Lacrimispora indolis DSM 755: one gene and its partner. The protein of the gene in region 1 interacts with the protein of each later gene in a pairwise test. Links are inferred from orthologs where the notes say so. Each region holds a gene or a part of one and is shown on either strand. Other genes may lie near its edges. The genes, in order: recJ and K401_RS0106915.

What was found.
Region 2: the proteins of recJ (region 1) and K401_RS0106915 interact in binary tests that used the Escherichia coli proteins (3 or more experiments, as listed by UniProt). The link is inferred for Lacrimispora indolis DSM 755 from one-to-one orthologs.

Annotation. Positions count from the first base shown.
Region 1 is NZ_AZUI01000001.1:2,852,488-2,868,643, forward strand. The notes cover bases 8,499-11,497. They hold recJ (single-stranded-DNA-specific exonuclease RecJ), read left to right. Parts: upstream 8,499-9,138; coding sequence 9,139-10,857; downstream 10,858-11,497. Other genes in these bases: K401_RS0113765 (MCP four helix bundle domain-containing protein), read left to right, coding at 8,499-9,179; glyA (serine hydroxymethyltransferase), read left to right, coding at 11,026-11,497. In the rest of the region: K401_RS0113720 (ABC transporter permease), read left to right, coding at 1-378; K401_RS0113725 (ABC transporter ATP-binding protein), read left to right, coding at 476-1,552; K401_RS0113730 (extracellular solute-binding protein), read left to right, coding at 1,603-2,631; K401_RS0113735 (sensor histidine kinase), read left to right, coding at 2,646-4,340; K401_RS0113740 (response regulator transcription factor), read left to right, coding at 4,340-5,116; K401_RS0113745 (YjjG family noncanonical pyrimidine nucleotidase), read right to left, coding at 5,173-5,844; K401_RS0113750 (YczE/YyaS/YitT family protein), read right to left, coding at 5,849-6,487; K401_RS0113755 (Crp/Fnr family transcriptional regulator), read left to right, coding at 6,565-7,188; K401_RS0113760 (M48 family metallopeptidase), read left to right, coding at 7,352-8,137; more of K401_RS0113765, read left to right, coding at 8,109-8,498; more of glyA, read left to right, coding at 11,498-12,273; flagellar motor stator protein MotA, read left to right, coding at 12,510-13,295; K401_RS0113785 (OmpA/MotB family protein), read left to right, coding at 13,306-14,091; K401_RS32435 (DUF1540 domain-containing protein), read right to left, coding at 14,183-14,353; K401_RS0113795 (SDR family oxidoreductase), read left to right, coding at 14,643-15,770; K401_RS0113800 (FAD binding domain-containing protein), read left to right, coding at 15,963-16,156. UniProt on the Escherichia coli protein: Single-stranded-DNA-specific exonuclease.
Region 2 is NZ_AZUI01000001.1:1,443,208-1,459,295, reverse strand. Bases 4,354-7,284 are described here. They hold K401_RS0106915 (DNA topoisomerase III), read left to right. Parts: upstream 4,354-4,676; coding sequence 4,677-6,893; downstream 6,894-7,284. Other genes in these bases: K401_RS0106910 (LacI family DNA-binding transcriptional regulator), read left to right, coding at 7,182-7,284; K401_RS0106920 (glycoside hydrolase family 2 protein), read left to right, coding at 4,354-4,370. Also shown: K401_RS0106935 (carbohydrate ABC transporter permease), read left to right, coding at 1-901; K401_RS0106930 (carbohydrate ABC transporter permease), read left to right, coding at 914-1,759; K401_RS0106925 (sugar phosphate isomerase/epimerase family protein), read left to right, coding at 1,776-2,639; more of K401_RS0106920, read left to right, coding at 2,679-4,353; more of K401_RS0106910, read left to right, coding at 7,285-8,156; K401_RS0106905 (phosphate/phosphite/phosphonate ABC transporter substrate-binding protein), read left to right, coding at 8,204-9,310; phnC (phosphonate ABC transporter ATP-binding protein), read left to right, coding at 9,394-10,149; phosphonate ABC transporter, permease protein PhnE, read left to right, coding at 10,146-10,967; phosphonate ABC transporter, permease protein PhnE, read left to right, coding at 10,980-11,789; K401_RS0106885 (bifunctional metallophosphatase/5'-nucleotidase), read left to right, coding at 11,794-13,311; K401_RS0106875 (carbon starvation CstA family protein), read left to right, coding at 13,789-15,501; K401_RS34325 (hypothetical protein), read right to left, coding at 15,653-16,088.

The DNA of each region.
Region 1 (16,156 bases):
ACGGGAACCAGAAGCGGGATATCCGCCCTGCGGCAGATCGACAAATCCATAGAGGAATCCGCTTATGACATGGGGGCCAATTCTGCCAAGGTATTCATGTCCGTGACCCTTCCTCTTATAAAGGATTCTTTTTTCAGCGGTCTGGTAACGGCGTTTGTGCGCAGCATCACCGCAATTTCTGCGATCATTCTGCTGGTAACGCCTGAATTCTTGCTGATCACCTGCCAGATCAATGAGCAGGCGGAAAAGGGGAATTACGGCGTAGCCTGTGCTTATGCCACCGTATTGATCCTCATTACCTATGGCGCGGTTCTCATCATGAACGCTCTGATGAAGCTCTTTGGCGTCAGCAGAGCTGTGAAGGAAGTCCAGGAATAAGCTGAAGACCTTGCGGGTATACCTTTACGCCCGATAGAGCGGGGCGGACTCTGCCCATAGAACGTGGGCGGAAGAAAGGAAACAGGAGGAAGATAAAATGGATAAACAGAAAAAAGGCGTTCGGCTGGAGCGCATATCAAAGATATATATGGATCCAAAGACAGGCAAGGAGTTTTATGCGGTAAAGGATACTACCCTGGACATTGAGCCGGGAAGCTTTGTCACCCTTTTGGGGCCATCCGGCTGCGGAAAAACAACCACTCTCCGCATGATCGCAGGTTTTGAAAGCCCTGATGAAGGAGAAATATATCTGGGAGAAGAGGCGATCAACCACTTGACCCCCAATAAAAGAGATACTGCCATGGTGTTCCAAAGCTATGCTCTTCTGCCTCATTACAATGTATTTGACAACGTGGCCTATGGGCTGAAGATCCGGAAGGTTCCAAAGGAAGAGATCAGGGAACGGGTCATGAACATATTAAAGCTGGTGGAAATGGAAGGGATGGAATCCCGTATGACGAATCAGCTCTCCGGCGGCCAGCAGCAGAGGGTGGCCTTAGCCAGAGCCCTGGTCATTGAGCCGGGAGTCCTGCTCTTTGACGAGCCTTTGAGCAACTTAGATGCCAAGCTGAGGGTGACCATGAGGACTGAGATCCGCAAGATCCAGCAAAAGGTCGGCATTACGGCCATTTATGTGACCCACGACCAGTCTGAGGCCATGAGTATATCCGATAAAATCATCATCATGAGCAAGGGCAAGGTGGAGCAGATCGGAAGCCCCAGGGAGATCTATTATCATCCGGCCTCCAGATTTGTGGCTGATTTTATTGGAGAAGCTAATTTCCTGAAGGCAAAGGTCCTGTCGGAAGAAGGCGAAAAGGCCATGATATCCGTGGCGGGCAGGGAGTTCCAGGTAAACAACTTTGCCAAGGCCCATCCAGGGGATGAGGCAACCTTGGTGATCCGGCCGGAGGGGGCGATTCTGGCGGAGCAGGGGCTTTTAGAGGGTCTGGTCACCTTGTCTACCTTTATGGGTTCCTATCAGTATTATCAGGTGATGGTAGGTGATATGGAGATCCAGATCACGGACTATAATCCGGTCAACAGAAGGATTTATGAGGTGGGAGAAAAGGCTTGTCTGGATTTTGATCCAAAGGGTGTTTACATCCTGTAGTACTGTGTTAGAATGATAATAATAAGTTTGAAGGGCAGGAAGCCGGGATTATGAAAAGCTGGATCAAATGTGCCGCAGCCCTTCTGTGCATTGGTTTTCTGGCAGGCTGCGACCGCGGCTCCGGGACAGTGCCCACAGAGTTTCAGGGGGATGGGGAAATGGTAGTATACTGCCCTCATCCCCTGGAATTCATTAATCCCATTGTATCGGAATTTGAAGAACAGACCGGGATTAAGGTGGAGGTATGCACGGGAGGGACAGGAGAACTGTTAAAGATGGTGGAGGACAGGAAGGAACCTAAGTGCGATATTTTCTGGGGAGGCTCCCTGTCTACTACCATGGCAAAAAGTGAGTTGTTTGAGCCTTATATCAGCAAAAATGAACCCATGATCCAGGAAGACTACAGAAACAAGGAAGGGAACTTAACACGGTTTACGGATGTTCCCAGCATTCTCATGGTCAATACCAATCTGGCCGGGGATATTTCCATTGAGGGATATGAGGACCTTCTTAAGCCGGAGCTTTTCGGAAAGATCGCCATGTGCGGCCCTTCCACCTCATCCTCTGCCTTTGAGCATCTGATCAACATGCTTTATGCTATGGGAGACGGAGATCCGGAGGCAGGCTGGGATTATGTGGAGGCCTTTTGCAGAAACCTTGGCGGAAAGCTTCTTCAAAGCTCTTCAGAGGTATATCAGGGGGTGGCCGAGGGACGGTATACGGTGGGTCTTTCTTTTGAAGAGGGGGCTGCCCATTACATTGGCTCCGGATATCCGGTCAAGGTGGTGTATATGAAGGAAGGTGTTATATCAAAGCCTGATGTGGTATGCATCATCAAGGGGTCCGGCCACTTGACCGAGGCAAAGCAGTTTGTGGATTTTGTGACGGGAAAGGATGCCCAGACGGTCATCTCTGAAAGCCTTGGAAGGCGTTCTGTAAGAACGGATGTGAATGAACCGGAGTATCTTCTGGATAAGCAGGCGATCCATATCATTTATGACGAGGAAGCTGTGGTAAAGGAGAGCAAAAAGGAATGGCTGAACCGTTTTTCGGAAATCTTTTTAGGAACCCTGGATTAGAATAGGGAGGGAGCATGAAAAAGGGACGATATTTCAAAGAGGAGCTGCGCCGCCTGATCCTGGGATATGCCATCATTCCGGCGGTGGGCTTTACCCTGATCTGTACGCTGGTTTTTCTTGCGGTCCTTCTCTACGGGAAAAAAAGCGGGAATGAGTCACACAATGCTTTGGTGGCGGAGGAACTTGAGAAAGTCCTTGCCGGATACGAAGAGAAGCTTAAGGCTCTGTCGGATTCTGACTTGCTTTTTAATGTCAGCTCAGGGGCCGCCGGGCAAAGGCTGGTATTTGAGGAGTTTTACCGGCTGTTTGACCAGCTGGGATATAAGGCGGAGCTGTATGTTTTTGACGGAGAAAAGAGAGTGCTTTTATCCACCAGAACGGATGTCCCGGAATATTTATCAGGCAGGGAAGGCGTGCACTGGGGAATGTTCGGGGCAATGGATGAGGAACCAGGGGAAACCAGGGTGCGTTTGATGGAGGCCTGGAAGGGCTCTGACCGGGATATTGCCATGGGTATGGCAATGATGCAGGGGGATAAAAAGACGGGATATCTGGTTTTTACCATTAACAGCAGCCAGTTTAAGCCGGTGCTGGACCGGTCGGACAGCCAGACCATCATTGCGGACCGGTTTGGCTGGGTTTATTTAAGCAGCAATTATAATCTGGTGAGCAGCAGCAACCAGGTTTTAAAGGTCCTTAAAACGGCGGAAAAGTATCTGACCTATGAAAAGAAGATGTTTCTCGTATCCGTCCACCCGTCTTATAACAGCATGTTTTTAGTCTATTCGGTGACAGATATCCAGAATATCGTGTTCTCCCTGGGACTTAGCAGTGCCCTCATTATAACGGCTCTTGTGCTGATGACCATATGGGTGCTGATCAGCACGAAAAAGGTGACAGAACGGGAAACCAGGGATTTTTACCGCCTTCTTCATGTCATGGAGATGGCAAGAGAGGGAAATTTAGACACCTCTCTTGAAATAGAAAGTGAAAATGAATTCAAGATCATAGCCGATGCTTACCGGGAAACCATTGCCAGCTTAAAGCTGCAGATGGAAAATAACCGGAGGATGACGGAGCTGGTGGCTGCGGCCCAGAACAAGCAGCTGGAATCCCAGTTTAACCCTCATTTTCTGTTTAATACCCTGGAAAATATCCGGTATATGTGCCTGATCCAGCCGGAGACAGCCGGGAAAATGGTGTTCAGCCTATCAAATCTTCTGCGCTACAGCTTAGACGGCAGCAGGACGGAGGTGACTCTGGAAGAAGATTTAGAACACCTGGAGAATTATCTCATGATTTTAAAATACCGGTTTAACCGGAGGTTTTCCTATGTGGTTGACGTGGAAGCGGAGGCGCTGACCTGCCGGATCCCCAGGCTGGTGCTGCAGCCCATGATCGAAAATTCCGCAAAATACGGGTTCGGCAACCAGGAAAATTTAAAGGTGGAGCTTAAGGCCTATATTCATGAAGACCGGCTGATCATGATCTGCCGGGATGACGGGATCGGGATGACTCCGGGGGTTTTAAGTGAGATCCAGGCTCTTTTGGAGCAGGAGGAAAACAACAGAAGGCATTCCGGGCTTTATAATATACACAGACGGTGCAGGATCCTTTACGGAAGACCATACGGAGTGGAGATACGCAGTGCGGAAGGGCTGGGCACAACGCTGGTGGTGACCCTTCCCGCACAAAGGGAGGAATCATAATGTTACGGGTGATGATAGCGGAAGATGAGGATATTATCCGCAAAGGGCTGATTTACACCACAGATTGGATGGGGATGGACTGTGTTGTGGTGGCTGAGGCGGCCAATGGCCAGGAGGGGCTTTTAAAGATACTGGAGCAGAAACCGGATGTGGTCATTGCAGATATCTGCATGCCTTATATGGACGGGATCGAGATGATAAAGGAGGCTTCCAAGAGCGTGAAATTTAAAAGCGTTCTTCTTACCAGCTATGCGGAGTTTGACTATGCAAGAAGGGCCATTGCAGCCAGGGTCAGCGAATATTTGCTAAAGCCCGTGGATGAGGAGAAGCTTGCGGCCCTTATGAAAAGGCTGGGAGAGGAAATAGCAAACAGCCGTCAGGTGGAATATGTGATGGAGCAGGCGGAATCAGAGGCAGGGATCATGAACCTGGAATACTATATGCAGCTGGACCCTTCAGAAAACAAGTATGTTTCCAGGGCCATTGAAGAGATCAAATCAGGATATTGGGACAAGCTGAGCGTGGAATCCATATCAGATAAGCTTGGAGTCAGTGCCAGCTATTTAAGCCGGAAATTCAAAGAGGTGACCGGACAGACATTTCTGGACTTTTTAAATAAATACCGGATTTCCCAGGCCATTAACCTGTTAAATACCGGGCAATACCGGATCGGTGAGGTATCCGATGCAACAGGGTTTACAGATTACAAGCATTTTTGTGCGGTATTTAAAAAATACACTTTGAAATCCCCCACAAAGTTCATGAAGGGGATTTGAGAAAATGACAGAAAGTCCGGCAGTTTTTGCTGCCGGGCTTTTTGAATAAAGGTAAGTTAAATGCTTATCAATTCTGAAAGATCTTGAATGGTATGGGTTGCTTCGGACTGCAGGGGCCGGCCGGAACGGCAGAAGAGACAGGAATCAATGCCGGCGTTTACAGCACCCTGAATATCAGAGGATATGCTGTCTCCAACCATAATGGTCTTGTCTTTCTCCAGCTGTGGGATATTCTCAAAACAATATTCGAAAAAATGAAGGGATGGCTTTTCATACCCAGCTTTTTCCGATATGAACATTCCGTCGAAAAGATGGAGAAGGCCTGCCTGCTCAAGCCTTTGTATCTGAGTGGAGTAAACTCCGTTTGATGCGGAATACAGTTGTTTCCCCATCTGCTTTAACCGTGTCAGGGTTTCCGTGGCGCCTGGAATTAAATCAGAGCTGTTTCCAAGATGCCTTCGGTAGCGCCCTTCTGCTTCCTCTCCGCTGATTTCTAAGTCGTAAAAGCGGAAGAATTGGGAAAAACGGGTATTGAGAAGTTCTTCTCTGCCTATCTTTTCCTGTTCCAGCAAATCCCATAAATGCCTGTTCATCTTTTTATATTGGGGAAGCATTTCGTCTTTATATTCCAAATCATAGGATTTGATCACCTTTTTAAAGCTCTGTTCTTCAGCGGCATCAAAATCCAGCAGGGTATTGTCAATATCCAGTAAAAAAATCTGATACATATGTTTAGTCCTCCACAGTTAAATGTTTCTTGAAAAATTCATAGCAGATCCCAAGCAGGGTGGATAAGAGAAAAACGCTGATAACAGTTCCTTCCCTTATTTGCAGCGGGGCGCGTGATAACAGGGTCAGGCATAGGGTGACGATCAAAAATATCACATCAAAGCTCATGCGGACAGCGGCAAAATTCTTTTTATATGATTCGCTGATCACAAGACACAGGCTTTCCAGCGGGAATTTCACGATTCCGATTGCCAGGATGGCTCCCAGGCTGATGGAAGCGATTACAAGTCCGGTCAAATAAAGGATGACCCGGTAAATATAGCTTTCCACGGTAAAAATGGAAAGCAAGTGATATAAAAACAGGTTGATGATATAGCCGTTTGCAATGGTGGCAATAATCTGTATAGTGTCTTTATAGTTTAAACGTGAACGCCTTAAAAGTAAATAGGAAATGAAGAACAAGGAATTGATCCCATTGAGTATGGTGCCCACCTTCATCTGGATGGTATAGGATAATGTCACTGCCAGTGCGTTTAAGACGCTTTGCCCGATGGCTGCCTTCAGCTGCAGGGATATTCCAAAGCCAAAGAATACAAAGGATAGGATGGTTCCGATTAAATCGTTTCGTTTTTTTCTGCTCATTGTTTTCACCTCGGGAATATGATACCATAAAAAGCAGGCAGCCGACTATGAGAATTATCATATGGAGAATAAAAAAAATGAAAAAATACAATATGTATGAAATACCGGACAGTCTGGCCGCGGCCGGAGAGGAACGGCATTATCCGGCGGGAAAGAATATTTTTCATGTGGATGACAAGATCACTCGCTGCTACCTGATCCTTTCCGGAATGGTGAAAATCTATATTGACCATGAGAACGGACGCCGGTCGATTCTCGATTTTGCAGGGAAGGGCGACTGGCTGGGAGAGCTTTCCTTATTCTGCAGCGAGGATTATATCAAGGAAAATAAGGTGATGGACGATGTGGTCTGCCTGGAATTTGAGCTGGATCAGTTAAAGAAAGTCTGCAAAAAAGAGGCGGAAATATCATTTTATTTTGCCTCCTATATTTCCAATAAGCTGATGATCAGGAGCTGCCGGATGAGTGAATACTTAAATTATTCCCTGGAAAAAAGGCTGGCTTCCTTTATTCTCGAGTATCAGCAAAATGGGAAATACACCATACCCCACACGGATGTTTCCGAGTATATGAACATCAGCTACCGCCATATACTGTTTGTCATAAAGAAGCTTTGTGATGACGGGATCCTTAAAAAAGATAAGGGGTACCGGATCATGGATTATGAAAGATTGAAAGAGATATCCCACGGTTCCCCATGAGGAAGAAGAGGGTTAGTAAGAGAGACAGTCATAAGGGAACCTGCCGGGTTCTCTTATTTTATGTTTCCGGCCGTTAAGATATGTATTGTTTCTTTTGTATTTATTCGCTATAATTGGGGTTACGGGTTTAAGTATATGACAGAGAGAAGATGAAGAGAAAAGGTTGGGAATCAGATCGATGGAAGCGGGCAATCATGAAAGCAGAAAGGAAACGGGCATGCTCTCCTTTGACGATGGAACCACGTGCTCTTACGGGATCATAAAATCGGACAGGCGTACCCTGGCCCTGCAGGTCACGAAAACAGGAGAGGTTTTCGTAAGGCTTCCAGGGCGCCTGCCCTTTAAGGCAGGTCATGAGCTGGTACAGAAGAACAGGGAATGGGTTTTTGCGCAGGTGGCAAAGGTTCGGAAAGCGTCGGAGCGAAGGGAGGCCTTTCATTGGGCGGAAGGTGCCTTCGTGCTTTTTCACGGAAGCAGCAGGATTCTTCATGTGCGGCCTGATTATAAAAGAAAGACGTTTTATATACAGGATACAAAGGAAAGCCTGGTGGTCTCCGGGCCCATGGGACCATATTCAGGGGAGGACCAGGAAACAGCCGTTAAAGAGGCTGTGAAGCTTTGGTACAGGCAGGAAGCCAGAGAGTATCTGGGGGAAAGGACAGCCAGATGGTCTGCAATTATGAAGGTGGACTATGGAAGGATCGCCATCCGGGATCAGGCGACCCGGTGGGGAAGCTGCAGTGCCAAAGGAAATTTAAACTTTAACTGGAGGCTTGTGCTTCTTCCGGAAGAGCTGGCAGATTATGTGGTGGTCCATGAGCTTGCTCACCGTGTTCATATGAATCATTCCCCTGCATTTTGGCAGGTTGTGGAGAGAGAATTACCGGATTACCGGTTGAGGAGGAGAGAATTAAAGCGCTATGAAGCTGAAATCTATCAGAAATATTAATATTAAAACAAAGCTCCTGTTTTTAGGAGGGATCAGCATTATGGGATTGATTTTCATGGGAACGGAATCCGTGATAACGGCAAGAAGGATCAATGAGGCCAGCACGGAAATCTCACAGTCCTGGGTCCCTGCCATCATCATTGCCGAGGAGCTTAACACCAGGACATCAGACTACCGTATTAAAGAATATAACCATGTCATCACCGTGGATAACAAGGATATGGACCGCCTGGAAGGGGAAATGGACCAGATCCGGGAAGAGATTGCCCAGGGGTTTCAAGATTATGAGAATTATATTGCCAATGAATCGGACCGGAAGCTGATGGAAGAGGCGGAAGGAGAATGGAAGAAGTATTTGGAGTACAGTGATAATCTGCTTGTGAAAAGCCGTGAAAATCACACCCAGGAAGCCTTTGATATGATCATGGGAGAGTCCGGACAGTTATTTGACGATGCCAGCAACGGACTTTTAAAGGTGGCGGAATTTAACCGGGAGGGGGCTGAGGCGGCCAGCATTCAAGGTGACAGGCTCTATGACCAGCTTGCAAAAATAAAGATCATAACCATCTGCCTGATCGGCGGGGTTATTTCCCTTTTGGTGATCTATATAATTATTGCCATTGACAAGCCTGTCAAGGCCCTTGTGGAAGGTACCAGGAGAGTTGCCAATGGAGACTTGGAGGTGTACCTTTCCTACCGTTCCGAAGATGAGATCGGAATTCTGACCGATTCCGTCAACCAGTTGATTAAGCGGCTTAAATACATCATTGATGATGAGAAATATTTATTCAGGGAGATCGGAAGCGAGAATTTTGAGGTGAAATCCACATGCGAGCATGCGTACCGCGGGGATTTTGCCCCTATTCTCTATTCTATTACCAGCTTGATGAGCCGGCTGGATGCGGCGAAAAAACGAAAGGAAAGAGGCGGATCGGCCGGCACAGAAGAAAATGATAAGAATGAACTGTCCGGAAGAGCCGTTTGCAGGGAGATAACGAAACATGGCAGAAGAGAAATGGATGCTACAGACAAAAAGGGCTGATTTTGATGAAATGGCAAAATGCCACCACATTTCGCCGGTAACTGCGAGAGTGATAAGAAACCGGGATGTGATTGGCCGGGAGGCGGTGGAAAAGTATTTAAACGGAGGAATAAAGGATTTATACAGTCCTCATCTTTTAAAGGATATGGATAAAACCGTGGCAATCCTAAGAGAAAAGACAAGGCAGCAAAAGCCGGTCAGGATCGTAGGGGATTATGACATTGACGGCGTCTGCTCCACCTACCTTTTATACAAGGCCCTGTGCCAGGTAGGGGCTGTGGTGGACTATGAGATCCCGGACCGGTTAAAGGATGGATATGGGATCAATGAATCCATTATCCGGGCTGCGGCAGAGGATGGCATAGATACCATCCTCACCTGTGACAACGGGATCGCCGCAGTGGCGCAGATCAGGCTTGCAAAGGAGCTGGGCCTTACGGTTCTCATTACGGACCACCATGATATCATGAAGGAGGATGGCAGGGAAGTCCTGCCTCCGGCAGATGCGGTGGTGAACCCAAAGCAGGAGGACTGCTCCTATCCATATCCTGATATCTGCGGAGGAATGGTGGCTTATAAGCTGGTTCAGGCTCTTTATGAGGAATTTCACGTGCCAATGGAGAAATGGCTTGAGATGGTGGAATTTGCAGCCATTGCAACCGTAGGTGATGTGATGAAGCTTCAGGATGAGAACCGGATCATTGTAAAGGAAGGGCTGAAACGGATGGGGCAGACAAAGAGCCTGGGACTGTTAAAGCTCATTGAAAGGAATGATCTGGATAAGGATGATATAACCGCCTACCAGATCGGATTTGTGATCGGTCCCTGCTTAAATGCCGGAGGCCGCCTTCAGACTGCAAAACTGGCCTTATCCCTGCTTCTTTGTCAAAATGAAGAGGAAGCAGATCAGATGGCACTGGAATTAAAGGAACTGAATGACAGGCGAAAGGACATGACAAAGCAGGGGACCAGCCAGGCGGTGGAGCAGGTGGAATCCCTTTACAGCGAAGATAAGGTTTTGGTGGTATACTTGCCGGACTGCCATGAATCGCTGGCAGGGATCATTGCCGGGCGGCTGCGGGAACATTTTCAAAAGCCTGCCTTTGTATTAACAGATGGGGAGGAAAGCGTCAAAGGCTCCGGCCGCTCCATTGAAACCTACCACATGTTTGAAGCTCTGGTAAATGTGAAGGAGCTGCTGTTAAAGTTCGGAGGCCATCCCATGGCAGCAGGCTTATCCCTTCTTAAGGAACATGTGGATGAATTCCGGAGACGCTTAAACGAACAGGCAAGGCTTACGTCCGAGGATTTCATACGAAAGGTGTGGATCGATGTTCCTATGCCCCTGGAATACATAAATGAGCCATTGATCCAGGAACTGGAGCTTTTGGAGCCATTCGGCCAGGGCAATGAAAAGCCTTTGTTCGCACAGAAGGGACTTCATATCCGAAGCGTACGTGTTTTGGGAAAAAACAGGAATGCAGTGAAGTTTTCTCTTGCAACGGACCAGGGCACGCCAGTGGATGCCCTGCTGTTTGGCGACGGAGATTCCTTTATGGAAGAGCTGGGAAACAGCCGGATCCTGGATGTGATATATTATCCTTCCGTAAATGAATACAATGGAAATAAGTCGCTGCAGATTGTGATAAAAAATTATAAGATTTCAAGGTGTGTATGACAGGGAAAGGGGCAGGATAAATGGAATCGGCCCCAGTTTACCGGTTATAGACAAATGCTGAAGACCAAAGAGGAAGAAGAGAAAGCCTTGACATTGTTAGGAAGAATGGCTTATAATCTACCAAAATGGAAGTTGGTAATATTCAAAAGGAAAAGTGAGGGTATGCACATGGTAAATCAGGTAATGAAGTTTATCACCGGCTATGACAAAGAAGTGGGTGAAGCCATTGAAAAGGAATGCGCACGGCAGAGAAGGAATCTGGAATTGATTGCATCGGAAAACATAGTTTCAGAGCCGGTCATGATGGCAATGGGAACTGTGCTCACCAACAAGTATGCGGAAGGATATCCGGGAAAGCGTTATTACGGCGGCTGCGAGGATGTGGACATCGTTGAGACCATTGCCATCGAGCGTGCGAAGCAGATATTTGGCTGTGATTATGCCAACGTTCAGCCTCATTCCGGGGCTCAGGCCAATATGGCGGTCTTTCTTGCCATGCTTAAGCCAGGAGATACGGTTATGGGCATGAATTTAAACCATGGCGGTCATCTGACCCATGGAAGTCCCGTTAACTTTTCCGGTTTGTATTTTAACATAGTTCCTTACGGCGTCAATGATGAGGGTATTCTTGATTATGATGAGATGGAAAGGCTTGCGCTTTTGCATAAGCCGAAACTGATCGTGGCAGGAGCCAGTGCATATGGCAGGACCATTGATTTCAAGAGATTCCGGGAGGCTGCCGACAAGGCAGGGGCTTATCTTATGGTGGATATGGCTCACATTGCAGGCCTGGTTGCGGCAGGAATCCATCCAAGCCCCATCCCTTATGCAGATGTAGTGACAACCACCACTCACAAGACTCTTCGCGGACCCAGAGGCGGAATGATTCTGGCAAATCAGGAAGCAGCGGACAAATTTAACTTTAATAAGGCCATTTTCCCAGGTACACAGGGAGGTCCTTTGGAGCATGTGATCGCCGGCAAGGCCGTTTGCTTTGGCGAGGCATTAAAGCCTGAGTTTAAGACCTATCAGGAGCAGGTGGTGAAAAATGCAAAGGCTCTGGCTGCCGCCCTGATCAGACAGGGATTCAACATCCTGACAGGCGGTACGGATAATCATCTGATGCTGATTGATTTAAGAGGGCTGGAGGTAACCGGAAAGGAACTGCAGAACCGCTGTGATGAAGTATATATCACCTTAAACAAAAATGCGGTGCCAAATGATCCCAGAAGCCCGTTTGTGACTTCCGGTGTCCGCGTGGGAACTCCGGCTGTTACATCCAGAGGGTTAAAGGAAGAGGACATGGAAAAGATCGCAGAGTGTATCTGGCTGGCTGCCACGGATTTTGAAAGCAAAGCCGATTACATTAGAAGTGAAGTTACAAAGATCTGTGAAAAATATCCCCTGTATGAATAGGAAAAGATAAAAAAGAAGCTGTCGTGAGAGAATTTATATCAGATACTGTGCATGAAATGAGTTATCATGTGCCATATCCCATATAAATTCTTTCCTGGCAGCTTTTTCATATTTTTAACAATTATTTAATACTGGAGCGGTAACAAATATATTATACTATAACGGGCTGGGTGTATGGGAGTTGCTGAGTTCAGCCTCATGGATCACTAATAACTTAGATATACAAAGGAGAAACTATGGAATTAACGACCATCCTAGGCGTTATAGTTGGTGTTGCTGCCGTTGTCGGCGCTATGATTTTTAAACACATTGAGTTTACTGTTCTCATAAACCCGGCAGCATTTTTTGTTATTATTGTCGGGACTATTGCTACAATTTTAAACTCATTTCCCGGAGAAAATATTAAATCCATCGGATCGCTGTTTAAAATCCTTTTTACAAAACAAAAAGGAACCTCTGAAGCCGAAATGATTGAATTAATGTATGAATTGTCAAAGCAAGCCCGTTCAGAAGGGCTTTTATCCCTGGAAGCCAGAGCAGAAGAACTTCAGGACCCCTTTTTAAAAAAAGGCATCCGTCTGCTTGTGGATGGTTCCGGTGAAGACCTGATCGAGGATATTTTAGAAACTGAAATTGCTGCAATGGAAAAGCGGCATGAGATCAATGCAAGTATTTTCTCATCAGCCGGTACATACGCTCCTACCCTGGGTGTTTTGGGCGCGGTATTTGGTTTGATCGCTGCCATGTCCTCCATCAATGATACGGAACGGATGGCTGAGGCAATTGCTGCGGCGTTTATCGCAACGATTCTTGGTATCTTTACCGGCTACGTTCTATGGAATCCATTCGCCAAAAAGCTGAAAGTGAAAAGCCAGCAGGAAATAATGGCGAAAGAAATTATCATAAAAGGTGTATTATCCATGCAGCACGGCGATTCTCCCTTTATTCTAAGGGAAAAGTTACTTGCCGCTCTTCCGAAATCTAAGCAGAAAAAAATAACGGAACAGGATAAAAAGGAATAGGGTGATACATATGGCAAAAAAGAGAGAGCATGTACATCAGGAAGAAGAAGCCGGGGAGGCATGGCTGCTGCCATATTCAGATTTGATGACCCTGCTGCTGGCAGTTTTTATCGTACTTTTTGCTGTCAGTAAGATAGATGCTGCAAAAGCACAGGAGATTTCCCAGCAATTTGCCGGAACCATGATGAATAAAGATTATGTTTCCAAATCAGCCGCGCAAGATGCCTCCAGCGGCGATGGCGCCCAGTCAGGCGGTCCGTTAAATATTGAGACCCAAAGTGAGCTGGAGAGCTTTATGGGAGAGTATGAACTTAAAAAGCTGGAAAACCTAAAGACAGAACTTGATACAAAACTCCACGGCAATGGCATGGATCAATCGGTATCAACCATGATCGATATGCGGGGACTTGTCATCAGACTGAATAATGCCATATTCTTTGACTCAGGAAGTGCGGAAATTAAAAAACAAAGTGAGGATACTTTGGTTGAGGTGGCAGGACTTTTAAATACCATTGATAATTACATACGTATTGAGGGCCATACCGACAACGTTCCCATCAGACGCAGTACCTATCCCTCCAACTGGGAATTATCCACGGCAAGAGCTGTCAGTGTTGTAAAGCTTTTTATTAATAAATGCAATTTTTCACCGGATAAGCTTATTGCTGTGGGTTATGGCGAATTTAAACCTGTGGCCGACAATTCAACAGCGGAAGGGAGAGCCCAAAACAGACGGATTGATATTATTGTCTTAAGTGCGAAATACAATAACCTGGAAGAACAGCTTGTGAAATAATGGCTGTGTTTCAATGTTAAATATAATAAAAAATACTGCGCGGCTTTTATGCTGCGCAGTATTTTTTAGGAGGAAATTAGAGTTTGGCGGCTTATGCCTCGTTCTTAAAGGATTCGCAGTCAGTGCACTCTTTCTTGGTAGGATTCTTCTCATGTGTTCCTACTTTGATTCTCTCCAGGGTGCAATAATCTACGCTTTTTGCATGGTAAGCGCAGTTATCGATGGAGCATTGGATACATTCATTTTTTCCGTCTACTAACATGGTTAACCCTCCTTGATTGTTTATTACATCTATTATTGTGGACGGAATCAGCTTAATTATTATGGCAATATTTTCTTAAAAAATAGGGCGTTACATTTTCGTTAAGCTAAAAGTTTTTGTTGACCAAAAAGTATTTTGTAATATTTTTCTTTTGTCAAAACAGCACAAAATTCTGCTGTTAACCAACTGCGGGGGTACGGTATATGGACAATTCAGAGCAGTATAATCTTATTTACCAACTAGACGGCAGATATCCGTTAAAAGTGGCTGTTCCCCTTGGGCAAAGCTTTTGGCGGAACAGGTTGCATTTGTTGAAGCCATTGGCAATGCATTGGGCGGCGTAATTGCAGAGAGCCTGATCGAGCTGATCATGGATATTTTCTTAAAGCCGGATTCTTTCTATATATATGGAATCTTGTACTATGCATGGGGATTTACTGCCTGTAAGAGGTTATACAGATTATTGGAGTTGGGGAAAGGATGTGATATACTGTTTAAAAAGGGAGGGAAACGGATGAAGAAAAAAGTAATGGTTACAGGAGTGGAAGGTTTTCTAGGCGGGAGGCTGGCCGCATATTATGAAAGGAATTATGATGTGATCCGGGTCGGCCACGGAAGCTTAGACATTACGGACCAAAAGGCTGTGAGGGAATACATAAAAGAAAAAAATCCTGATGTTGTGATCCATTGCGCTGCTATATCCAACACCAGGGTATGCGAGGAGCAGCCGGCGCTTTCTGAGGCGGTAAACCGGAAGGGAGCGGTGAACATGGCCATGGGGAGCCGTGACAATGGCAGCAGGCTGCTTTTTATGAGTTCGGACCAGATTTACGGGGGAAGCAGGAAAAAGGGGCCGAATAAGGAAAGTGATGAGGTCCCTCTCATCAATGTTTATGGGGCCCAGAAAAAACAGGCAGAGGATGAGATCCTGGAGATTCTGCCTGAGGCAATCTGCCTCCGCCTTTCCTGGATGTATGATTTTCCGGTCAGGGGCCTTAAAAGCAGCTCCAATCTTTTGACCAACTTGCTGCGGTCCATGGTGCAAAACCATCCAATAAGGCTTTCGGTTTACGACTACCGCGGCATTACCTGGGTACAGGAGGTAGTAAAAAACATGGAGCCGGCCATGGACCTGCCCGGCGGAATCTATAATTTTGGCAGTGAAAGCTCCCTTTCCACCTATGAAATAGGACGCAAGGTCTTTCAGATGCTAGACAAAAGCGAAAACAGAGGAGAGCTTGTGATCCCGGAGAAAGCAGGGGATCCGGATAATCCCAGGAATTTGACCATGGACTTAGGAAAGCTTAAGGCCCTTGGAATTGACTTTTCTGAAACCGCGGAAGGGTTTTCAAGATGTCTTTGCTCCAGCCCTGAATATGTCCAGGCTTTGATCGGAGAATCCATTGTCGGATTATGACGAATTTAATAAAAAACCTATAAAACCATTGTCAAAACCGGAAGGAGTATGATATACTCTTTCCGGTTTTCTAATATATGATGTTATATTTATTATTATTGCTAATAAATAAAATGGCATCTTACTGATAGATAAGGGGAAACCGGTTAGCAGATAAAGAAGGAAAGCTTGGGAGTCAGGAGGACAGTTCCAATGATTCGATTTAAAAATTATGTAAAAGCGGAAAGCCTGGAAGAGGCTTTTGCCCTGAATCAGAAGAAGAGCAGTGTCATAGGCGGAGGCATGATGTGGCTGAAAGTGCAGAGCCGGGTGAAGATGACGCTGGTGGATTTATCGGGCCTTGGGCTTGATGGGATTGAGGAGACGGAAGATGAGTTTTCCATAGG
Region 2 (16,088 bases), 1.4 Mb from region 1 along the record:
TGATCCGAAAAAAAACAAAAAGCCGCTGGCCAGAAAGAAGACTTTGGTGGCATACTCTTTTATTCTTCCCAATTTGATCGGTTTTTTTATTTTCACATTAATACCTATTGTATTCTCACTGCTTTTAAGCTTTTGTGAGTGGGATTCGGGCAATCCTATCCGATTTGTGGGATTAAAAAATTTTATAACAATGTTTACAAAAGATTCAAGCTTCTGGATTGCACTGAAAAACACACTGTGTTATACTCTGGTAACTGTGCCTGTTACCATGGTATTTGCATTGTCTCTGGCGATATTGATGAACAAGGAGTTAAAAGGACGCGTATTTTTCCGTTCCGTTCTTTTCTTTCCCTATGTGGCGTCTCTTGTGGCAGTAGCCGTTGTATGGATGGCCCTGTTTAATCCGGACCGGGGTCCTGTTAACAGCATTCTCATGGCTTTAGGGATGTTAAACCCTCCCAGGTGGGCAGCTTCCACGAAGTGGGCCCTGCCCACCATCATCGGCCTTACAGTCTGGAAAAGCATGGGTTATTATATGGTGGTTTATTTAGCGGCTCTCCAGGGAGTTTCAGGAGAATTGTATGAAGCGGCGTCTTTAGACGGAGCCAATCAATGGAAACAGTTTTTACATATTACCTGGCCAAGTGTGACTCCCACCACCTTTTTCATTCTGATGATGCTTATGGTATCCACCTTTAAATCCTATGATACCATGTATATCACAACCCAGGGAGGCCCTGGGGAGGCGACCAAGGTACTGGCCTACCACATTTATAACAGTGCATTCATCAGCTCAAAATTCGGCTATGCCAGTGCGGTGGCCATGGTATTGTTGGGAATTATCATGATGGTAACTCTCATCCAGTTTAAGGGTGAAAAGAAATTCACAAGCTATCTGTAAGGAGGCAGTTTTATGAGCAGGAATCAAATGAAAGTAATTGCCTCCGGAGGCAAGAACGTGTTTATTTATGCCGCTCTTATTCTGATGGCGGTTGTTATGCTGATCCCCTTTGCATGGATGATATCCGCATCCTTAAAGCTGGAGAAAGATGTGTTTTCGTTTCCCATTGTATGGCTGCCCCCTAAACCCCAATGGGGAAACTATCTGGAGATATGGAAAAAGGTCCCGCTTTTGACCGGTTTCTTAAATACAGCCAAGTTAACGCTGTTTACTACGGTCCTTCAGATTATTACCTCCAGCTTTGCAGCCTACGCCTTTGCGAAGCTGGAATTTAAGGGAAGGGATACGCTGTTTATGCTGTATGTAATGACCATATCCATTCCCTGGCAGGTTTATATGGTTCCCCAGTATAAGCTTATGACATGGTTAGGGCTGACGGACAGCCATCTTGGGATAATCCTGATGCATGCGTTTACTGCTATGGGGGTATTCCTCATGAGACAGTTTTTTATCGGCATTCCGGGGGAACTGTTAGAGGCAGCCAGAATTGACGGGTTAAGTGAGTACGGCATATGGGCAAAGCTGATGCTTCCCTTATCAAGGCCTGCAGTGGCAACCCTTTGCATAACCTCTTTTACCTTTGAATGGAATGATTTTATGGGCCCCCTTATTTATCTGTCGTCCCAGAAAAATAAAACCATACAGCTGATGCTGCGGATGTTTAATACCCAGTATTCCTCTAACTATGCACAGATCATGGCAGCAGCCACAGTAGCGCTGATACCGGTGCTGATCCTCTTCGTATTCCTGCAGAGATATTTTGTGGAAGGGGTCGCAAGCTCCGGTATCAAAGGGTAATGAGAAAGGAGAGACAATGAAATATTCACTATTTACAGTAAGTGTGCCGGATATGACGCCGGAACAGGCATTATCAAAGATGAAAGAATTGGGGTATGACGGAGTGGACTGGAGGGTAACAGATATTCCTGATGATCCTGAAATCTTAAAGGAAGAGCCCTCTTACTGGAGAAACAATCTTTGCACCATTGATATTGAAACCATTGATAAAAAGGCGGAGGAAATAAAGGCTCTCACCGACCGGTACGGAATCTGCATTCATGCCCTGGCCACCTATTTAAAATGTTCGGACAGCGGAGACAGGATTGAACGGTGTATGGCAGCGGCAAAGGCCATGGGCTGCGGACGGATCAGGGTCAATGCCCCTTCCTATGACGGGAAACGGACTTACGGCGAATTATTTGAAGAGGCAACAGCAGGATTTAAGCAGGTTGAGGAGCTGGCAAAAAAGCACGGCGTTAAGGCTGCTTTTGAAATGCATATGAGAACCATTACCCCGTCTGCAAGCGCGGCGTACCGTCTGGCCTCACAGTTTGATCCCAATTATATCGGCGTGATCTATGATACAGGAAATGTGATCTATGAAGGCTTTGAAGAATACAAGATGGCTTTTGAAATTTTAGGACCGTATCTGGATCAGATCCACGTAAAAAATGCCAAATGGGTGAAGGAACCTGTGGATGGAAAAGAAAAATATCTTCCCACCTGGGCTCCGTTTGCAGAGGGGCATGCAGACTTTGAAAGGTGTTTCCGGGCTCTGAAAGAGGTTGGCTATGACGGATTTATCACATTTGAGGACTTTTCTTCTGCAGACAGTTCAGAAGAAAAGCTGAAAAGTGATATTAATTATATGAAAAGACTTGTTGAAACCATAGAATAGCAGGAAGATTTAAGTCTGAGATAAGACAGAGGGAAATAAATGATCAGAACATTTCAAACCAATAAAATCAGGGAAACCAGGGAGCTAAGCGGCAGCTTGTGGAATTTATCCCCGTGTGCAGGGGAACATAAAGATGAAAAATACAGCGTAGCTGTTCCCTGCTGCTGGGAGACGGTTCCGGATTTATCAAATTACCGGGGAACAGGGCTCTTTTCAAGAACCATGGAGGCAGAAGGCAACATCAGGCTGGTATTTAAAGGTGTGAGCCATACCGCAAGGGTATGCCTGGATGGAAGGGTAATCGGTGAGCATTATAATGCTTATACTCCCTTTTCTTTTATCGTAAAAAATGTCTCCAAAGGGGATCATTTATTGGAGGTGTATGCGGATAATTCCTTCCATGAAAACAGTGCTCTGCACGTGCCCAATGATTATATGAGCTATGGAGGGATCAGCAGAGGAGTTGTATTGGAAACTCTGGAAGATGCTTTTATTGAGTTTATTCATGCAGTTCCTGTCCGGCTGGAAGAGGGCTGGAATACAAAAGTATTGGTAAAAATAAAAAATTTATCAGCGGAAGAAAAAGGGTATGGACTCATAATCCAGCTCAATGGAAGGCGTGTTGTGATTGATGAGGCCGTCATTGGTCCGGAAGAGGAAAGACTGGTTGAGGCTGATATTTTCCCCGGGGAGGTGGAAACCTGGGAGATGGAAAATCCCAGGCTTTATGAGATCCGCGGGATCCTTACGGAAAATGGGAGGGAAATTGACGATTTGATCGACCGGATCGGGTACCGGGAGATCAAAACAGAAGGAAAGGATATCCTTCTTAATGGCAGGAAGCTTCTCATCAAGGGCTTCTGCCGCCATGAAGATCATCCCATGTTCGCCTGTGCCCTTCCTTTTTCCGCAATGCAGCAGGATCTGCTGATCGCCAGGGATTTGGGCGCCAATTCCATCCGTACCTCCCATTATCCCAATGATGAGCTTTTTCTGGATTTATGTGATGAACAGGGAATTCTCGTATGGGAAGAAAATCATGCCAGAGGGCTGACTTTGGAGCAGATGAAAAATCCCAACTTTGAGGAACAGGCGGAACGCTGTATTGAAGAAATGATCACCGCCCATATAAACCATCCGTCCGTTATCATATGGGGAATCTTAAATGAATGCGCCAGTGACACGGAATATGGCTATGACTGTTATAAAAAGCAGTATGATTTGATCAAAAGCCTGGATGATACACGGCCAAGATCCTCTGCCAGCTGTAAATTTAAAACAGATATCTGTCTGGGACTTCCTGAAATCGTATCCTACAACTTATACCCGGAGTGGTACCATGATACGCCTGTAGGAGATTATGTGGAGGATATTTACCATTGGGTCCAGGCTGAGAGCCAAGGCAGAGACAAGCCGTTTCTTGTGACTGAGATCGGAGCAGGTGCAATTTACGGATATCGGTCCCAGACCATGTGCAAGTGGTCTGAGGAATACCAGGCCAAAGCATTGGAGAACCAGATCCGGGCAGTATTGGATCACCGTGAGATCTGCGGTATTTATATCTGGCAATTCTGCGATGTCCGGGTCAGTGATGAATGGTTCGGCAGCAGGCCCAGAACCATGAACAATAAGGGGATCGTTGATGAGTTCCGCAGAAGGAAGATGTCCTATGATGTGGTCAAAGGCCTGTTTCATTCCTATCCGGATTATAAGGAAAGGTCTGGAGCTTGAAAATGAGAAATACTCTCAAAAAAAACCTTGTATTTTAAGCGGGTTTGTGGTATTATAACTATAGTTAGTTTAAACTAACTCCGTGTGAATATTCTAACATCAGACTAACCCTCTGATTGTATCCTTCATTTGACCCGTGAAGGATCATGACTCCTGCAAAAAAGCCGCTCCTGTTACCGCATGACAGGGCCGGCTTTTTTGATGTGAATCTAACTGGAAAATAAAAAGGTCCGGATACAAGGTAAAAGTTGTAATAACCAGGACAATACGCTATAATTGGGTGAGAGTTGAGTTTGGAGGAATGAAATGAAATCTTTAATTATAGCAGAAAAGCCGTCGGTTGCCAGGGATATTGCCCGGGTGCTTCATTGTACAAAAAATCATGACGGAGTAATAGAAGGGGAGACTTATGTGGTTACCTGGGGGCTGGGCCATCTGGTCACATTGGCTGACCCGGAAGATTACGATCCCAAATATAAGGAATGGAAAATGGAGGATCTTCCCATGATGCCGGACCAGTTCCGGCTGGAAGTCATCAAACAGACCGGAAAGCAGTACCGGGTGGTAAAAGCCCAGATCCACCGGGCAGATGTGGGAGAAATCATCATTGCTACCGATGCCGGACGGGAGGGGGAGCTTGTGGCCAGGCTGATCCTGGAGAAGGCAGGGAATAAAAAGCCAATAAAAAGGCTGTGGATCTCTTCCGTCACAGACAAAGCCATTAAAGAAGGATTTGCAAAATTAAAAAACGGTCATGAGTACGACAACTTATACGATGCTGCCATGTGCCGCGCCGAGGCGGACTGGCTGGTGGGCATCAACGCCACCAGGGCGCTGACCTGTAAGTACAATGCCAGCTTAAGCTGCGGCCGGGTACAGACTCCCACCCTTGCCATCATCGCAAGGCGGGAGGAAGAAATCAAAAATTTTGTTCCAAAGCCCTATTATGGGATAACGGCCAAATGTGCCAGTCCGGCCCTTTCCTTTACCTGGCGGGATGAGAAATCAAAAAGCTTCCGTTCCTTTGACAAGGACCGGGTGGAAGCCCTTTTTGATCATATGAAGGCAATAGGCGAAGGAGTGATCACTGAGGTGAAAAGCGCTCCAAAGAAAACGGATCCGCCTCAGCTTTATGATCTGACAGAGCTTCAAAGGGAAGCCAACCGCCGGTTTAACTATTCTGCAAAAGAGACTTTGAACATCATGCAGAGGCTCTATGAAAACCACAAGGTCCTGACTTACCCCAGAACGGATTCCAGGTATTTAAGCTCGGATATTGTTCCATCAATAAAGGAAAGGCTGGAAGCCTGCGGCGTTGGGCCGTACCGGAAGCTGGCCGGAAGGCTGGCAAACCAGAAAATCAAGGCAGCTCCTTCCTTTGTAAACGATAAGAAGGTGACGGACCATCATGCCATCATTCCAACAGAGCAGTTTGTCCAGCTGGACCATATGACTATTGATGAGCGGAAGATCTATGATCTGGTGGTCCGCAGATTTTTAGCTGTACTGTATCCGCCCTTTGAATATGAACAGACGGAAATTACCCTGGATTTAGGTGGAGAGACACTTGCGGCCAGGGGAAAGACCGTGAAAGCCCAGGGCTGGAAGGAAGTTTATGATAATCAGGATGAGGAAGAGGAAGAGCAGGAATTAAAGGAGCAGAATCTTCCTGCCATGAAAAAAGGGGACCGTATCACAGGGCTGACTGTGACCATGACGGAAGGAAAAACAAAGCCTCCGGCCCCGTTTCAGGAAGCGTCCCTTCTCACTGCCATGGAAAATCCGGTTTCTTATATGGAAACAAAGGACAAGGACATGGCGAAGGCCTTGGGAGAAACAGGGGGACTTGGGACCGTGGCTACAAGAGCGGATATCATTGAAAAGCTGTTTTCCGGCTTTCTTTTAGAAAAGCGGGGGAAGGATATTTATCTGACCTCCAAGGCCAGGCAGCTCCTTAACCTTGTGCCAGAAGATTTAAAAAAACCGGAGCTTACCGCCCAATGGGAGATGAAATTATCTGAAATTGCAGGAGGAAAATTAAAGCGGGCCGCATTCATGAAGGACATCAGGCAGTACTCCGGGGAATTGATCCATCAGATCAGGTCAGGGGAAGGCAGCTTTAACCATGACAACTTAACCAGTCACAAATGCCCGGTCTGCGGAAAGCGGATGCTGGCAGTAAAGGGGAAAAACAGTGAGATGCTTGTTTGCCAGGACCGGGAATGCGGTCACAGGGAGGTGGTCTCCAGGACCAGCAATGCCAGATGTCCGGTCTGCCATAAGAAGCTGGAGCTTAAGGGAAAAGGGGATGGACAGATCTTTATCTGCAAATGCGGCTATAAGGAAAAGCTCTCTTCCTTTAAAGAAAGGCGTGCCAGGGAAGGTGCCGGAGTATCCAAAAGGGATGTGTCAAAGTATTTGAACGAACAGAAAAAGGAAGGGAGTCAACCCATTAATTCAGCCTTTGCAGATGCCTTTGCAAAGCTGAACCTGGGAGGAAACGGGGAGAAGCCTGTCCCTTAAAAAGCCTTATACCGGCCTTATAATGAGAGGCCATGGAGAGGAAACCGGGTCTGCTGCTGCCGGTCAAGCGGCATTCCGGATAAGGTTATGGATCCTGTGGGTAAGGCCATATGGGTGTAGGGAGAGGATGTCTCAAGTATGTTTGCTGTTTTGAAATATACGTTTGGGACATCCTTTTTTTAAACTTATAGTAACAGTATGGTAAAAATTTAGTAAAATTTTACTTTGCTTATTGACGGTGGCAGAAACTGCAATTATAATGAAAATTGAAAGGTGAGGATATAGATTATGGCTACAATAAAAGAAATTTCGCAGCTTGCGGATGTATCCATTGCAACGGTGTCAAGGGTCTTGAACCAGGACGATACCATTGTGGTGAGCCCGGAAGTGAAAAAAAGGATATTTAGAATTGCCCACGAATTAAAATATGTCCCACCCAGGAGGCGTCATACGCAGAAAGAAAGAGGAATTGTCATAGGAGTGGCTGACTGGCATATTATCCGGAAGGACAGAACCAACATCAGGCTTTCCTCCCTGGACGTGATCGTAAAATCCATGTCAGGGAAAAATGATGTGCGTTTTGAACGGCTGGATAAAAATAAGCCGGGACAGTACGACGGTATCATGGCCTTCGGCGTTTTTTCTGAGGAAGAGATGGAGTTTTTGCGGATGCAGAGCTATTCTATTGTATTCATTAATTCGGATCCAAAGGATTATGAGTACGACAGCATTGTTATGGATTTTAATAAGGGGATCCATGAAATGCTGGATTATCTCATGGAACGGAAAAAATACTGCAGCGTCGGCTACATAGGAGGCCTTTATGAGGAAGGCCAGGTAAAGATCGGTTACAGGAGGCTGGAAGGAATCCAGGCAGCTTTTATGCAGAGAGGCCTTTACAAAGAAGAGAATTTTTACATAGGCGATATCAGCAGGGAAAGCGGCTATGAGCAGGCAAAACGGGCTGTGGAATCAGGCCGTCTGCCGGAAGCGGTGCTCTTAGGAAGCGAAGAAGTGGCGGAAGGCGCATTGGAAGCGTTCCAGGATGCGGGCCTGCGTGTCCCAAAGGATGTGGCAGTGGTCATCTATAAGGATATTGAGACCCTGGAATCCAAATGGCCGTCCTATACTAAGGTCCGGATGTTTCCTGATATCGTATGGCAGACAGCGATCAAGCTTCTGCTGGAACAGATCCAGGAAGGCCGTAAAGACAATATGACAATTTATCTCCCAACAAAGCTTGAAGTCGGGGACAGTGCGTGATGACCCATGATCCCAAGAACCGATGAATCACGGAAAAGGAGAGCAGTATGAAAAAAACAGTTTCTGTATTAATGGCAGCAGCACTTTGTGCAGCAATGATCGGAGGATGTTCTGGCGGCAGCCAAACAGGAGCCACAACCGCAGCAGGGACAGAGGCAGCATCGCCTGCGGCAGGAGAGACCACAAAGGCGGAGGCAAAAGCTGAGAACAAGAAGATTGACAAACTGAACGTATATTTTGTTCCTTCCAGAGAACCGGAAGAGATCGTAACCGCCACAGAGCCTTTAAAAGACATGCTGAAGTCAGAGCTGGGAAAAGAAGGTTATGATATCGGTGAAGTAGTGATCACGGTAGGAACCAGCTACGAAGCGGTTGGAGAAGCCCTTTCTGCAGGCACTGCGGATATCGGCCTGATTCCCGGAGGTACTTATGTCCTTTATGATGATGGGGCAGAAGTAATTCTTACGGCCACCAGAGATGCACTGAGCAAAAACTCCGATTCTGCAAAGGACTGGAATGACGGAAAGGCCACGGAAGGCACTACGGACCAGGCAACTTCCTACCGGGCTCTTATCATTGCAGGTCCTTCTGAAAAGGGGAAAGCATTGACAGACAAGGTAAACAAGGGCGAAGCATTGACCTTTGAGGATTTAGACGGAGCAAACTGGAGCGTTATGTCATCCTCCTCACCGGCAGGATACATTTACCCATCCTTATGGCTTCAGGATAATTTCCAGAAAAACATGTTAAACCTTTCCCATGCAGTACAGTCTGATTCCTATGGAAGCGCATTTGCAAGACTTGCTTCCGGTCAGGTGGATGTTCTCTGTACCTATGCAGATGCCCGCAGGGACTATGAGGAGAAATGGAAATCCGAATATGGCAGAGCCGGCTCCATCTGGGAAGAAACAGGTGTCATCGGTGTGACTCCTCCCATTTTCAATGATACGGTCAGCGTGAGCAAGACTTCCAAAATCATGGATGATGATTTTAAAAAGGCAGTTCAGAACGCATTTATCAACATCGGCAATACGGATGAGGGCAAGGAAGTCATTGCCATCTACAGCCATAAGGGATATAAGCCGGCACAGAGTTCTGATTACGATAATGAACGTGCGGCACAGAAGATGATCAAGGAATTAAATGCAAAATAAATAATACACACAGGCTGCGGAGGCGTCGTAAACGGAAAACATTTGCGGCGCCTCCTCTCTCTATCCTGGGAAATGAGGAAAATATGATTGAATTTAATCAGGTGGACAAAAAGTATCCCAATGGCTTTCATGCCTTAAAAGATATTAACCTGAAAATTGAACAGGGGGAATTTGTGGCGATCATCGGCCTTTCCGGTGCAGGAAAATCCACACTTCTCCGGACCATCAACCGCATGCATGACATTACAGGAGGAACCTTAACCGTGAATGGGACCGATGTGATGCAGTTAAAGGGAAAGGAGTTAAGGCGTTTCCGCCGCAGGATCGGCATGATCTTTCAGTCCTTTAACCTGGTGACCAGGACCCTGGTCATTAACAATGTTCTCATGTCAAAGGTGCCGGATCTGCCGTTTCTAAAGGCTTTATTGGGCATTTACCCAAAAGAGGATAAGCTGGGAGCTTTGGAGGCTCTTGACAAGGTGGGGATCCTTGACAAGGCCTTTGTCCGTGCGGATCAGTTGTCCGGAGGCCAGCAGCAGAGGGTTGCTCTTGCAAGAACCCTGGCCCAGAATCCCCAGATCATCCTGGCGGATGAGCCGGTGGCTTCCCTTGACCCGGTCACTGCAAAACAAGTCATGGGTGATTTCTTAAGGATCAACAAAGAAATGAACATTACCATCCTGCTAAACATCCACCATGTGGACTTAGCGCTCCAATATGCCAGCCGGGTCGTGGGCATAAGGGCGGGACAGATCGTGTACGACGGCCCTGCTTCGGAAGTTACCCAGGATATTTTAAATGAAATATATGAAGGAAAAGAAGAGGAGGCGGCAGGATGAGTTTCTATGACAAGATATTTCCGCCCAGGAAAATGGTATTGTCCAACGGAAAGACCGTCTTTCGGCCGTTTTCCAGGCTTCCTCTGGCGGCATTGATCCTGGTGTTCTTAACCGTGCTGTCCGTAAAAATCACCGGTTTTGATATGAGGGTCTTAGCAGAAAGGGGTAATCAGTTCTTTGTTATTCTGGGAATGATGGTTCCTCCCGCTTTTTCCTACAGCTCCCAGGTGTGGAAGCCCCTGTTTGACACCATTAAAATGTCTCTTCTTGGGACAGTGACAGGGGCGGTGCTGGTCATTCCCTTTGCAATGGCTGCTTCCACCAACATTATAAAAAGCCCTGCAGCGGTCAGCGTGATGAGGCTGTTCTTAAGCGTTGTAAGAACCCTTCCTACCCTGGTGACTGCTCTTATTGCCACCTATGTGTTCGGCCTGGGCACTTTGGCAGGAACCACGGCCATTGGGGTTTTTACCTTTGCCTATATGGGGAAGATTTTATATGAAGAGATCGAGACTGCCGATATGGGAGCCTTTGAAGCCATGGAAGCCATTGGAGCAACCAAGGTCCGGGCCTTTGTAAGCGCCATCATTCCTCAGGTGCTTCCTTCCTATATTTCCAATGGATTGTTCTGTTTTGAGGGAAATGTCCGCTATGCGGCCATTTTAGGTTATGTAGGTGCAGGCGGCCTGGGGCTGATCCTCAATGAGAAATTAGGCTGGAGGGAATACCCCAGTGTGGGCATGATTCTTATCATGCTGTTTGTTGCCGTATTTTTGATCGAGTCGGTGAGCCGTTACTGCCGCCGGAAGCTGGTGTAGGAGGGCTGACAGATGAATAAACAGATTGAAAAAGCATATGAAGAGCGCCCAAGAAACACGGTTTACCGGATCACCGTGTCCATCATCGTACTGGCTCTCATTTTATGGTCCGGATCTGCCGTAGACTTTTCAGGCGGTGGTCTTGGGGGACTTAAAATCGCCGGAAATATTTTAAACGGGATATTTCATCCCGACAGGAAGCTGCTGTTTAACCTAACCGTACAGGGAGTTCCCTACCTTCTTTTGGAAACGATTTGTATTGCATTTTTAGGGACCCTTGTGGGGGCATTTCTTGCCATTCCCTTGTCCTTTTTATCTGCTTCCAATTTGATGCCGGCCCCCATTGCCTATCTCAGCCGTCTGGTGATCATGGCTGTGAGGACTATTCCGGCCTTTGTATATGGCCTTATGTTCATACGTGTCAGCGGACCCGGCGCATTCACCGGACTTTTAACCATGTCCGTCTGTTCCATCGGCATGGTATCAAAGATGTATATTGAAGCCATAGAAGACTTAGACACCAGGATTTTGGAATCCCTGGATGCCTGCGGCTGCAACACATTTCAGAAGATACGGTATGGAATTCTGCCTCAGCTGATTCCAAATTTCGCATCAACGGTAATCTACCGGTTTGACATTAATTTAAGGGATGCAACGGTTCTGGGGCTGGTGGGAGCCGGAGGCATCGGCGCGCCCCTGATTTTTGCCATGAATTCCTACCGGTGGAATGAGGCGGGAGCGATTCTGGTGGGTCTGGTGATCCTGGTTCTCATCGTGGAGTACATATCTACCAAAATCCGCGTGAAGCTGGCCAGGGGGTGATCAGTTGGAGAAACAGGCAAGAATTTATTACACTTCAGATGTTCACGGATATTTATTTCCCACTTCTTACGGGGACAGAGAAGAGCGGCCTATGGGTCTTTTAAACTGCATCTCCAACTTTAAGAAGGACGGAAATACCCTTGTTTTTGACGGAGGGGATACGCTCCAGGGGGCTCCCCTGGCAACCTACATTTCTTCTCAGATGGAGGTTGTTCCGGAAGCAGACCCAATTGCAAGGGTATACAACGCGGCAGGCTATGATGCCGTTGTTCCGGGCAACCATGATTTTAATTTCGGCTATGAGCGCCTTGCGGAGTACTTTCAGGCCCTTCAGGGAGTCTGCCTTTGTGCCAATGCCAGGGATTTAGAAGGTAAGGCCAGGATAGTAAAGAGCCATATCTTTACCCTGGAGAACGGGCTCCGCTTGGGAGTGACAGGAGTTGTAACGGATTATGTAAACGTATGGGAACAGCCGGAGCACTTGGAAAAGATCCGGATCACCGATGCGTTTGAAGCGGCTTCGGAGGAACTGTTACGATTAAAGAGTCAGGCGGATGTTACCGTATGCATTTATCACGGCGGCTATGAGTGTGATCTTGACAACGGAACGGTTTTAAGTACTACGGGGGAAAATGTGGGCTGCCGCATTTTAAGGGAGCTGGATTATGACCTCCTTTTGACTGCCCACCAGCACATGTCTGTTCCAGGAAGAGAGCTTTATGGAACTCATACCCTGCAGCTTGCCCCTAATGCCCTGCAGTACGCCTGTGTGGATATCAGGGTGGAGGATGGAAAAGTTTCTGTGGATTCCTCCATCTGCCCTGCCGGGGGAGTTCATGGAAAAGAGCCATACGAATCCCTGCTGCCTTTGGAAGAGGCGGTGCAGGAATGGCTGGATGTGGACATCGGCCGCTTAAAAGAGCCGGTTCCGGAAAAGGGTAAGCTTGAGATGGCTCTTAAAGGGTCAGCCATTGCAGATTTTTTTAACCAGGTCCAGCTGGAATATTCGGGAGCTGATATCTCCTGTGTTGGCCTGGGAAATTCGTCCATCAGCCTGCCGGACCATGTGACCATGCGGGATCTGGTGCGGGTGTATCCGTTTTCCAATACCCTTGTGGTCCTGGAAGTAAATGAGGGATCCCTTAAGAAGGCCTTGGAGCGGTGCGCCGAATACTTTACTCTAAGAGATGGGGAGTTAAAGATTTCAGATGTATTCTTAAAGCCAAAGGTGGAACATTATAATTATGACTATTTTTCCGGCATTACCTTTGAAGTGGACTTAAAAGAATCTGTGGGAAACCGGGTGAAAAGGATCCTGTATAGGGGAGAGCCTCTTGCAGGCCGTTCCTTAAGTCTCTGCATGAGCGATTACCGGGCCAGCGGTACTGGCGGATATGAGGTATACAAGGAATGCCGGATATTAAAGCGTATTAACAAAGAGGTCCCACAGCTGTCCCTGGATTATTTTAAGAGGCATCCGGTGGTAAATATAGAGAAAAACGGCGGTATTATTGTCGTTTAAAACCGGAAGGTCCTGTATATAACCTGGGGTTATGGAAGCTATGGATATTAGGTATAAAGAAAACGTTAAAATTTCTTGATTTTCCAAAAGTAAAGTGATACACTGCTCTTCAACAAGAGTTATATCGAAAAAATGATGATTGGGACATATCATGACTCCGCCCCACATTCCTTTACAGAGAGCGGCCCGGCTGGTGGAAAGGGCGCAAAGGAAAGAGCATGATCTCGCCCAGGAGTTCCGGGCTGAAAGCTTTCCCGACAGGAAATGCGATTAGGTTTGGACGGGGATCTTTCCGTTAACAAAGAGCTGCTGCCCGACAGGCAGTGGATTGAAGTGGCTGCGTTTGCGTGGCAAACAGAGTGGTAACGCGGATTGATTGATTCGTCTCTGCATCTTTTGATGCAGGGACGTTTTTTTCGGTTTATCGATTGTTATTAGGAATGAAAGTTCTTATTAAAATGGAAAAGGAGAGAGAGTATGAATGGTTTAACAATGATGCTGCTGGCCGTTGTGGTATTAGGCGGCGCCTATTTAATCTATGGCAGATATCTTGCCAGGACATGGGGGATCGATCCGAAAGCGAAGACTCCTGCTTTTGAAATGGAGGATGGAGTGGATTATGTTCCTGCTGATACCAATGTTGTTTTTGGACATCAGTTTGCATCAATTGCAGGTGCAGGCCCCATAAACGGACCGATTCAGGCTGCCATGTTTGGCTGGCTGCCGGTTATGCTCTGGATACTGCTGGGCGGTGTTTTCTTTGGAGCAGTACAGGATTTTTCTTCTATGTATGCGTCTGTAAAGAACAAAGGGCGTTCCATTGGATACATTATTGAACTTTATATAGGAAAATTGGGAAAACAGTTATTCCTATTATTTACCTGGCTGTTTTCCATCCTGGTGGTAGCTGCCTTTGCAGATATTGTTGCGGGAACCTTTAACGGTTTTTCTGCCGATGGTGCGGCGATTCCGGCAAATGGTGCCGTTGCCACGACTTCCCTGCTGTTTATCGTATTTGCCGTGGCTCTTGGATATTTCCTGAAATACACAAAATTCGGAAAAATAGTAAACACATTGACTGCCATAGTTTTTCTTGTGCTGGCCGTTGGGCTTGGCCTTGCTTTTCCGGTATATATCCCCCAGAGTTCCTGGCTGATTTTTGTATTCTTATATGTGCTGGTTGCTTGTGTTACACCGGTATGGGCACTTTTACAGCCTCGTGATTATCTGAACAGTTATTTGCTCATTGCCATGATTGTCGGAGCTGTTTTTGGGATTTTGGTATACAATCCTTCTATGAATCTGCCATCCTTTACCGGATTCAAACTGGTTGGTACCAATGGAAGCGTATCCTATTTGTTTCCGACCCTGTTTGTTACCATTGCCTGCGGAGCCGTATCAGGGTTCCATTCTCTGGTAGCTTCGGGAACTGCATCAAAGCAGATCAAAAATGAGAAAAATATTTTACCTGTTTCCTTCGGTGCCATGCTGCTGGAAAGCCTGTTGGCAATTACTGCGCTGATTGCAGCCGGATTTATAGCAACAAAGGAAGGGCTGCCGGCAGGCACGCCACCCCAGCTTTTTGCCAGGGCCATCGCTGTGTTTTTAACCAGCCTGGGTTTGCCGGAATCTGTGTGTTATACGCTCATAACTCTGTCCATATCCGCGTTTGCACTGACCAGTCTGGACTCTGTGGCCCGTGTGGGGCGTATCGCATTTCAGGAATTTTTTACTGATGATTCCATGGAACCAGAGAAAAAAGGTTCGTTGAATAAATTTCTGACGAATAAATATGTTTCTACCATCCTGACTCTGCTGCTCTGCTATGCTCTGTCCCAGGCAGGATATGCCAGTATCTGGCCGCTGTTTGGTTCCGCCAATCAGCTCTTGTCCGCACTGGCATTGATAGCTTGCGCCGTATACTTAAAGAAAACAAACCGCCAGGGCTTTATGCTCTGGGGGCCAATGGTCATTATGTTGGGCGTGACCTTCACAGCGCTTGGATTAAAGATTAAGGAACTGATCACAGCACTTTCCGGACAGTTTGTATTTGGAAATGCGCTGCAGCTTGTATTTGCAGTACTCCTGCTCATACTCGGCGTGATTGTTGCTTTTGAAGGAATTAAAAAGCTGATTGGAAAAGAAGATGAGGAAGTAGCTAAGACAGGGAAAAATGCATTGGCTCAGTAGGAGCTTCCGCAAGAGCGAAAAAAGAATGTTGGCATTGCTTAAAGTTTTCATTAAAATCAGCACACTCTCCTCTAAAAAGGGAAGAGTGTGCTGATTTTTAGTTTCAATTATTACGAGCTAAATAGAATTGATTCTTTTTGTTTGCTCATTGTTATTGTATATACAGGCCACCTGAATAGAAGAAAGGCAGACTTTGTGCCTGTGTACCGCCACTGGTAGTAAATCCTAATACGATCGCAACCTGAGTACCTGCGGTAAGCGGGACGTTCAGTCCGGTGGAGGAGCCTGCCCGGGTTACATAAGCTCCATAGGCAGTTCCCTGCGTATAGGGCTGGGTTGCCGGTGTAATTGTACTGGTGATAATTGTATAATCCGCGCTGTTCGATGGGGCAGTTGCTATTGCCACATACAATGTTACATTGGTAGTTGGTGTAAATGCTGCAACTGTAGCAAAGTTTGCATAAATTGACTGAAGTGTTCCATCGACTGGCATTGTAAAGGTATACCAGCCGTCTGCTGTATTGATTGAAAAGGTGGTTGCGGATGTCAGGGTTAACGTTGTTGCACTTTCACCATAGCCGGTTAAA